3 regions of the Vibrio sp. YIC-376 genome follow, and region 2 is predicted to be linked to each of the others. Evidence: predicted binding sites of a transcription regulator. Region 2 holds the regulator's gene; each other region holds the start of a gene.
The links. The regulator MetJ, encoded in region 2, represses methionine synthesis genes. The targets are predictions, from matches to a motif close to TTAGACNTNTANANGTCTAA.
Positions count from the first base shown of each region.

Region 1: a site for MetJ is predicted at 1,209-1,228, ahead of metE (5-methyltetrahydropteroyltriglutamate--homocysteine S-methyltransferase). Genes of this name have one in related genera too.
Region 3: a site for MetJ is predicted at 2,122-2,141, ahead of WJM94_RS13220 (MetQ/NlpA family ABC transporter substrate-binding protein). Genes of this name have one in related genera too.

Region 1 is NZ_JBBWFK010000008.1:97,639-100,922, reverse strand. Features, by position in the region: gene WJM94_RS16045 (DUF4250 domain-containing protein) at 1-177, shown strand, start outside; gene WJM94_RS16040 (LysR substrate-binding domain-containing protein) at 233-1,144, opposite strand; gene metE (5-methyltetrahydropteroyltriglutamate--homocysteine S-methyltransferase) at 1,403-3,284, shown strand, end outside.
Region 2 is NZ_JBBWFK010000021.1:47,578-50,861, reverse strand. Features, by position in the region: gene bfr (bacterioferritin) at 1-323, shown strand, start outside; gene WJM94_RS22705 (malic enzyme-like NAD(P)-binding protein) at 533-1,810, shown strand; gene metJ (met regulon transcriptional regulator MetJ) at 1,926-2,246, opposite strand; gene WJM94_RS22695 (O-succinylhomoserine (thiol)-lyase) at 2,470-3,284, shown strand, end outside.
Region 3 is NZ_JBBWFK010000006.1:187,072-190,355, reverse strand. Features, by position in the region: gene WJM94_RS13230 (DUF4382 domain-containing protein) at 1-547, opposite strand, end outside; gene WJM94_RS13225 (D-fructose-6-phosphate amidotransferase) at 860-1,150, shown strand; gene WJM94_RS13220 (MetQ/NlpA family ABC transporter substrate-binding protein) at 1,291-2,094, opposite strand; gene WJM94_RS13215 (DUF2799 domain-containing protein) at 2,320-2,706, shown strand; gene WJM94_RS13210 (FMN-binding protein) at 3,086-3,284, opposite strand, start outside.

The sequences.
Region 1 (3,284 bases), on a different contig from region 2:
CTGGATAGCATTATTTTATTAGGCATCGTCAACGAAAAACTACGCTTAGAGTGTGACAGTTTTGACGAATTGGTCTCGACATATGAGATGGATACAGAGTCGGTAGTAGGCAAGCTTGATATGCTTGGCTACCAATACGACCCTCTCACCAATCAATTTAAATCTTACGAACGCTAGTTAAATCTAACGAAAGCTCGAGTTCGCTACGCAGTCTGGTAATCTCCACGAAGCGTCAAGCCATCTTGATTCCGTCAAGGTGGCTTTTGCATTGCTGTTTTGCAGTTGCAAAGAATGCCTGTAAATAACGCTTATCCTTCTCCGAGTTTCGAACAGCAGCAAACAGGCGGCGCCATAATCCTTTGCCAAAAGGCTTACTGGTGATCAATCCCTGACGTGAAAACTCTGATATTGCCCAATTTGGTAACGCTGCAACCCCTAATCCCGCCGATACCATTTGCACCAGCATCAACGTATTGTCAGCTTGTTTCCATTTTGCTGGTTCGACGCCAGCTGGCTGTAAGAAGTGTTTTACCACATCTAACCGCTGTTTCTGCACGGGATAAGACAACATGGTTTGATCTGCCAGATCGAGTGGCTCGATGATCGCCTTGTCTGCTAGTGGATGGCTGGTGGAAGTGATCAAGCGCATTTCAAAATCAAACAGGGGCTCATAATGTACTTCCGAGCGAGGCTGAATATCGGATGTTATGACAAGGTCAAGCTCCCCGGCGAGCAGGGCAGGTAAAGGTTCAAATCCAAAACCAGAAGAGAAGTCCAGTGTCACACTTGGCCACGCCAGCTGATACTCCCTCAATGCAGGCATCAGCCACTGGAAGCAGGAATGGCACTCAATAGCCATGTGTAATCTGCCGTTGACGTCTTCTTTCAAACTGGCCAGTTCATTTTCTGCTCTTGCCAGTTTAGGCAAAATTTCTTCTGCCAGACGCAACAGAATCTCTCCTTCAGAGGTGAACTTTACCGGTCGGGTTTTTCTAAGGAATAACTGCCCGCCAATCCGCGATTCGAGATCTTTAATTTGGTGCGAAAGAGCCGATTGAGTCAAATGCAATGCGGTTGCGGTTGCCGTCAATGAGCCTGTATCTCGAAGCGAGGTAATGGTACGCAAATGTTTTAGCTCTATCATGAATCTCTTTCATCCTTTCTAGCTCGTCATGAACTTTACTAACTTAACCATAAAACATGGATATGTAAACGTCTAGACGTCTATTTATTTAAGAAATTGATTTAGTAGAAGGTTACGTTATGAATTTTTTTAATAAACAAGTTGAATATTTGGATGTTGTTCAATTTGTTCTGTAGAGAGATAGTTTAGCCATCCAGACATCTTAGTGATTAAGTGCAAGATGCTCTGACCCAAACAAATTGAAGAAGGAATCTGGAAATGGCTACAACAACGCACATACTTGGCTACCCACGCATTGGGGAAAAACGTGAACTGAAATTTGCACTAGAAAAATACTGGCATGGAGAGATTGATCAAGCGCAGTTGAAACAGGTAGGTGCAGATTTGAGAGCGAAGAACTGGCAAGTACAATCGGACGCAGGTCTGAGCTTCGTCACTGCCGGCGATTTCGCATGGTACGATCACGTACTCACTACAACGCTGTTGTTGGGACACGTACCAAAACGCCATGCTAATGGTTTTCCTAATCTCGACACCCTGTTTAAAGTCGGCCGCGGTCAATCCCAGACCGTTTGCGACTGCGCTGGTACCGCCGCTTCTGATATGACGAAATGGTTCAATACTAACTACCATTACATCGTGCCAGAATTTAGTAAAGACGATACGTTTGAGGTGAGCTGGCCGCAGCTATTTGAAGAAGTGAACGAAGCGGTAAAAACAGGGAATCAAGTAAAGCCTGTGCTACTTGGTCCTGTGAGTTACCTTTATTTGGGTAAAGAAGTTGAAGACGATTTTGACCGTCTGACACTGCTACCAAGATTGCTGGCTGCGTATCAGGCGATTTTGGCAAAACTGGCCAGCCAAGGTGTGGAATGGGTTCAAATCGATGAGCCAATTTTATCTCTTCAACTTGAAAGTAAATGGGCTGATTCCTTTAAACTGGCGTATCAGGTAATCCGCAGTGACGTCAAAGTCCTGTTGACGACTTACTTTGATTCGGTAACAGATACTTTAAACAAAATTGTCGAGCTGCCCGTTGACGGCTTGCACATCGACCTTTCTGCGTCACCTGAACAGTTGGATGAAGTTGTCGCCAAGTTACCACAAGGTTGGGTTCTGTCTGCTGGCGTTATAAATGGACGTAACGTTTGGCGTTCAGACCTAGGCGCGCAGCTAGAACGTTTACAGCCTGTCAAAGAGCAGTTAGGTGATAAACTTTGGATCGCAAGTTCATGTTCTCTGCTACATAGCCCGGTCGACCTTGAGCTTGAACCGACGCTTAGCGAAGAAGTGAAAAGTTGGTTTGCCTTCGCCAAGCAGAAAGTTAAGGAAGTATCACTGTTAGGTAAAGCTTTGGATGGAGATCAAAACGCAATTTTGGCATGTGATACTTACAGCCAGCCGATCAAAGCGCGCAAAACAGCAACGCATGTTAATAAGCCTCAAGTACAGGCGCGTATCAATAGTATTACATCGTCACTTGCAGAGCGTAGTGCACCTTACGCAGAACGTGCGGCTCATCAGGCGGAAGTATTAGGCTTGCCTTTATTGCCTACCACAACAATCGGCTCCTTCCCTCAGACAGGTGAAATCCGAGTTCAGCGAAGTGCTTTCCGCGCCGGTCAGCTTTCTGAATCTGAATACATTCAAGCACTGAAAGGGCATATCGCTGATGCTGTTAAACGTCAGGAAGCGCTGGATCTGGATGTGTTAGTGCATGGTGAAGCTGAGCGTAACGATATGGTGGAGTACTTTGCAGAGAATCTGGCTGGTTTCCAAACCACTAAATTCGGCTGGGTACAGAGCTATGGCTCACGTTGTGTGAAACCAGCCATCGTTGTTGCGGATATTGAACGAGAAAAACCAATCACGGTTGAATGGTCTATCTATGCTCAGTCACTAACAAGTAAACAAATGAAAGGGATGTTAACCGGCCCTGTAACGATTCTGTGTTGGACATTCCCACGTGAAGACATCACGCGTCAGGAGATTGCACAACAGCTGGCATTAGCACTACGTGATGAAGTTTCTGACCTGCAAGATGCTGGCATAAATATCATCCAGATTGATGAGCCTGCGATACGTGAGGGGCTTCCACTCAAAAAGCGTGATCATAAATCTTACCTGGAATGGGCTGTGG
Region 2 (3,284 bases):
TGAAGCATGCAGATCATCTCATCGAACGTATTTTGTTTTTGGAAGGTTTACCTAATCTGCAAGATCTCGGCAAGTTGATGATCGGCGAAGATACCAAAGAAATGCTCGAATGCGATCTCAAATTGGAAATGGCCGCTATTCCGGATTTAAAAGATGCCATCGCGTATGCGGAAGATATCAGGGACTACGTCTCTCGCGATCTTTTCCAAGATATTCTCGAGGATGAAGAAGAGCATGTCGATTGGCTTGAAACTCAGCTTGGCCTGATTGAAATGTCGGGTATTGAAAATTATCTACAAGCACAGTACGTAGATGAAGAATAATCTTGGGCGTCTCAAGATTGTATTTATAAATCTTAACCTTATAGCAGAGCACCTGACTTAAAAGTTAGGTGCTTTTCATCATTATCTGGTCTAATCTCATTTTATTATCACTATTTTAAGGATTTTGCTCGCAATCTTACCTTTGAAGATTGACTTCTATCCTTTAGAATTTATTCCCCCTTACCTAAATATAAAAAAAGAGACCCCCCATGTCTGAAGACAATCGCCAAGCAGCAACTAGAGAAGAAGAACAGCGCCAACGAGCTCTTGACTACCATGCTTACCCGACCCCAGGGAAAATTGCAGTCGAGCTAACAAAACCGGCAGAAACCGCAGGCGATCTAGCTTTAGCTTACAGCCCTGGTGTTGCTGAGCCTGTGCGTGAAATCGCGCAAAATCCTGACAATGTGTATAAGTACACAGCGAAAGGTAACATGGTTGCCGTAATTTCTAACGGTACCGCTATTCTTGGTCTGGGTAACCTTGGCCCTCTTGCTTCTAAACCAGTAATGGAAGGTAAAGCGTTATTGTTTAAGCGTTTTGCTGGCCTTGATTCAATTGATATCGAAGTAAAACACCGCACGATCGACGAGTTCGTTAATACCGTTGCGAGCATTGCTGACACATTCGGTGGTATCAACCTAGAAGACATCAAAGCACCGGATTGTTTTGAGATTGAAAAGCGCCTTATCGAACGTTGTGACGTTCCTGTTTTCCATGATGATCAGCACGGCACAGCAATCGTAACGGCCGCAGGTATGCTGAATGCGATCGAGCTACAAGGCAAGAAACTAGAAGATTCCACAATCGTTTGTCTTGGTGCTGGTGCTGCGGCAGTAGCATGTATGGAGCTACTGATCAAATGTGGCGCAATGCGTGAAAAGATTTACATGCTGGATCGTAAGGGTGTGATTCATACTCGTCGTGATGATCTCAATGAGTACAAACAGCTATTCGCGAATAACACGGATAAGCGTACCCTGGAAGATGTTATCGAAGGTGCCGATCTGTTCCTTGGTGTTTCAGGTCCGAACCTACTTCCTGCAGAAGCTCTGAAACTGATGGCTGATAAGCCAATTGTTTTTGCGTGCTCTAACCCTGATCCAGAAATCAAGCCAGAGCTTGCACACGACGTTCGTAGTGACTTGATCATGGGTACTGGACGCAGTGATTACCCGAACCAGGTAAACAACGTGCTTTGCTTCCCATTCATCTTCCGTGGTGCTCTGGATGTACGTGCAAGTGAAATTAATGATGAAATGAAGCTTGCTGCTGTCGAAGCAATTCGTGAACTGGCGAAGGAACCAGTGCCAGAAGCAGTACTTAAAGCTGCTGGTGTGGATAAGCTTGAGTTTGGTACTGACTACATTATTCCTAAGCCAATGGACGCGCGTCTGTTGCCTCGTGTTGCAAAAGCAGTGGCTCAAGCTGCCGTTGACTCTGGTGTTGCTCGCATTGAGATGCCAGAAAACTACATGGCAGAGTAATTCTTCCGTCGTAAATGATGTACAAAAAATGGGACGCTATCGCGTCCCATTTTTTATGTCATTCTTTTAGTACTGGAAGCTGAACAACCGAGCGGTGTATTCAATTCAACCATAATTACTCGTCATCAAACGACTCGAACTCGATACCCATTGCTGTCATCAGCGCTTTTGCTTCTGTCGGAATATCGTCAGGGCGATCTTTACGAAGGTCTTCATCCGTAGGAAGCGGTTGTCCTGTGTACGCGTGCAGGAATGCTTCACATAGGAGTTCGCTGTTGGTAGCGTGGCGTAAATTATTGATCTGACGGCGAGTACGCTCATCAGTTAGCACTTTTAAAACTTTCAGCGGGATAGATACAGTGATTTTTTTTACTTGTTCGCTTTTCTTTCCATGCTCAGCATACGGGCTAATGTATTCGCCATTCCAGTCAGCCATTGCGTACCTTCATATTTGTAATAGGTTAAAAATAATAGAGGTGCTGATTTTAGCTGCATTTACTGCCATAAGCAAAGACATATAGACGTCTAGAAGTGTTGACGTCTCAAAATTTGACGAGTAAAGTGACAGGAACAGTAAGGGAGTGTGCAATTCATTGAATCTGAAATTTAGATATAGCGCATTCCTATTTAGAAGTCACCACCTGTGAAAGGATACACCCATGAGCATCCGCAAGCCTGCGACCATTGCTGTACGCACTGGTATCGAATCCGACACTCAATACCATGCTGTCGTTCCACCAATTTATCTATCGACAAACTATGGCTTTCCTGCATTTGGAGAAGTGCCTAAGTACGACTACACGCGCTCAGGTAACCCAAACCGTGGCTTGTTAGAAAGCGCTCTGTCTGAGCTGGAATCAGGAAAAGGAGCGGTGGTAACCAACTGCGGTACGTCTGCGCTGAACTTGTGGGTCTCTGCTTTCATCGGTCCTGACGATCTGATTGTTGCACCACATGACTGCTATGGTGGTACTTACCGTCTTTTCAATACTCGCGCCAACAAAGGTGACTTCAAAGTGCTGTTTGTTGATCAATCAGACGAGCAGGCGCTTGATGCAGCTTTAGCGCAAAAGCCAAAGCTTATCTTGATAGAAACACCGTCAAACCCTCTTGTTCGCGTCGTGGATATTGCTGCTGTATGTGAAAAGGCCAAGCAAGTCGGAGCCTTGGTTGCCGTAGACAATACCTTTTTGACACCTGTGTACCAAAAGCCATTAGATCTGGGTGCTGACTTCGTTATTCACTCTACAACGAAATACATCAATGGCCACTCGGACGTCATTGGTGGTGTGGTGATCACTAAGACGGAAGCGCATGCAGAAGAGCTGGCGTGGTGGGGTAACTGCATTGGTGCGACAGGCACGCCATTCGATAGTTACATGACGTTGAGAGGTATTCGTACGTTAGGCGCTCGTATGCGAGTGCATGAAGAGAGCTCAAAGCAGGTACTTGCATATCTGAAGCAACAATCGTT
Region 3 (3,284 bases), on a different contig from region 2:
ACTCAACGATGTAGCTGTTGTAGCCTGTGTGTACTTTCACGTACTGACCTTTCTGAGAGAACTTCAAGCGGCCTTGATCGCTGGTATCTGGTTTAGTGCCATAACAGCTGCCTTTGCTGTTCACAACGAGGCCTTTCACTGTACCGTCCGTTTTTTCTACGTAAGAAAGCGATGTGTCATTCAGTTGAGTACCATCTTTAGCGTACAGACACATTGCGTAGTCACCCGGTGCAATAGTTTGCTCACTGATAATGGTTTCTGCGTTGCTGCCTTGGTATTGCATCAAGTCTACTTGACGTAAATCGCCGTCTTCACTGACGTTCATAATGATAGCATCGCCAGTTTTTTCGCCTGTTTCAGGATCGAAAGGGATTAAAACTACATCTTCAAAAGCCAAAACGACTTTGTTCGCATCGTCTACAGGAGCATCGGAAACCGCTAGAGAAAAAGTAGCTGCTTCTGTATTAGATGAAGAGTCACCGCCATTACAGCCAGTCAGTAAAAGACCACCTGAGATCGCAAGTAGAGGGTAGGTGTAATTTTTCATATTGCCTCTTTTGTTCACACTGCTAATGAGTCTAAAAGGTTAGTCTTAAAAGAGAGAAAGAATGTCATTTCAGAGTAATGAAGGAGTAAATCTTTCTTATTGTTTGACAAATATACACATGTAAATGGTCGTCATTCTCCACTCGATAAATGCAGTAATGAGACACGTTGCTTATAGCTATTTTGTTTAACGGGACAGCGCGTTATAAAACTATGTTCTTATCTGTATTGAGCGGATCTTGATGATAATCAAGCTACAAGGGTGGTTAGGGGAGTATGTTGATCTGACCGACTACTAGAAGGAATTAGTACCATGGCATATAAGTATTTCATAAGAGAGCTATTGGGATTAACCATTGTGGTTTGTGTGGTTTTCGGAGTATTGGGTGTAATGCTGGATCTTTTTGCCCTAACAGCATTTTTTGAGCATCAGAGTTCTATCGCGGCGGTATTTTTTAGTGAGTCGTTTTATTTTGTTATTTTCTTTATCCCGCCATACTTTCTCTGGAAACTTATCAATCGCCCTGATTTGGTTTTAGCGACCCAACAATACCTTGAGAGGAGACTGGAAGCGGAGCGCCGAGAAAGTGCGGGGCACGTTTAGTCCATTCTGCGAGGCAATTCTTTAGTGATCTATAACAACAAAGGCTCATGGATGTTTCCACGAGCCTTTTTCAATATTACCGCCCACCTGACTAGCGAGAGTGATGCCAGGTTAGTAAAGCGCCATTTTGCTTCTAATGGTTAAAACGCTGGCTCAATCGTGCCCTTAAATGTTTCATTCAAAAAGTCACGAATCTCCTGAGACTGGTAGATAGAAACAAACTTTTTGTATTCTTCTTTATTTTTATCTGCTTCGCGAGTCGCAATAACCATAACGGCAAGAGGCGCTTCTTTAGACTCTAGGTAGATACCCTGTTTCTTTGGATCAAGCCCCGATGACATCACGTAGTTCATGGTAATAGCTGCGGCATCCACATCATCTAACGTTCTTGGCAGCTGAGCAGCGTCTACTTCAATGAACTCAAAACCTTTCGGGTTTTCAGTGATGTCTGTCAACGCAGCTTTATGACCAACACCTTGTTTTAATTTAATTAAGCCTGCATCCGAAAGCAGCAGAAGACCACGGCCACCGTTGGTTGGATCATTCGGGATCGCGATACGCGCATTATCAGGCAGTGCATCAAGAGAGTGGTACTTGTTTGAGTATATGCCCATGCGCATCAGAATAGATTTGCCGATAGAAACCAAGTGAGAGTTATGACTGTTGTTGAAGTTGTCTAAAAATGGCTGGTGCTGATAGCTGTTGATATCGATACTTCCATCGCTTAAAGCTGCGTTTGGCGTAACGTAATCAGAGAATTCTACAACTTCTACTTTCAGGCCTTGTTTAGCGGCTGCTTTGGCGACAGCCTCCACAACTTGCGCGTGAGGGCCTACCGTTGCGCCAACTTTAATGACTGAATCTTCTTTTTGCCCACAAGCCGTTAAGCTAAGTGCTGCCATAAGAATTAAAGGCAACTGCTTAATGTGACGAAAACTTTTCATGATAACTCCATTTATACTTACTAAACTTTAGACGTCTATACGGCTACTCTAGCATGATTAAAAATAGCGTCAATATTTTGATTACGGTGTATATCATGCTGCCTCCAACATATTCAATGGAATCGATATTTGTTTCCCAGTCATAGTTCCAGCAGCACACCATGTTCTATACTCAATTTGGGTCGTCCGAAACATCTTATAAATAGTTGGTACAGGGAGGTTACAGTGAAATTTCCACTCATAATTTTGTTGAGCTATATCCTGATTGGGTGCTCATCAATTTCAGAACAATCTATGCTGGCGCAATCTGGCGAGTGGTACAGTGTTGGTTTGCTAGATGGTCAGCAAGGCTATCATCAGCGAGCAAGGGTTGAACTTGTAACGCTAAGTGATATAGGAGAAGAAGGATTCCAGCAGTATAAGCAAGGCTATGTAACGGGAATATCTAGCTATTGTTCACCAGACAGCGCGTACGAACAGGGTAGTTATGGCATTCGCTATCGTGGACAATGTGCTAATACAGAGTTTGAAGACCTAGCGGTAGAAAAATGGCAGGCTGCGTATTCTGATTCATTAGCGATGGAAGCAATGTTATTTGAATATAGCGATTAGGCGGCGCTTTCTAACATGTTAGTTTGAAGAGTGTTTCTGTTGGATTCTTAACTGAACCACAATTGCTAACTGCAAAAAGGCGTAGGAGGTAAGAACCTGCTACGCCTTTTACAATTGGTGGCTCCTATAGGGTACCAATCTTTATTCGCGGACTCTTCGTTCTTATCGTTGGGGGCGTGGCCTTATTTTTTCTGATGCCTTCCCGGGAGATTGCCCCGGTGTTTTACGTGACAGATGAACGGATTCTATTGGCCGTTCATCTGTCTGGTCAGCCAATAAAATTGTGGGTTACCAGGGAAGGTGTTCCATCAACTGAGACAGACAGAAAGCAATAATTAAACCGCAGGTCAGGCTTAACAGTATTCCAGTGATAATGGGCTCAGTGCGAGCTGTTTTTTTGCCGTGTTTGGTCATGGGGAATGTTCCTTACCGGTATACGCTGATACCGTTTCAGTGTTTTATTACGTGCCTCCAGCGAGGTGTTGAGAAATCTTCCCAGCGGGCAGAACAGACGACACCAGAAATTGTTGACTAACAGTGAACCAAACAGACTGAGAGGAAGGATATACCACTGTATT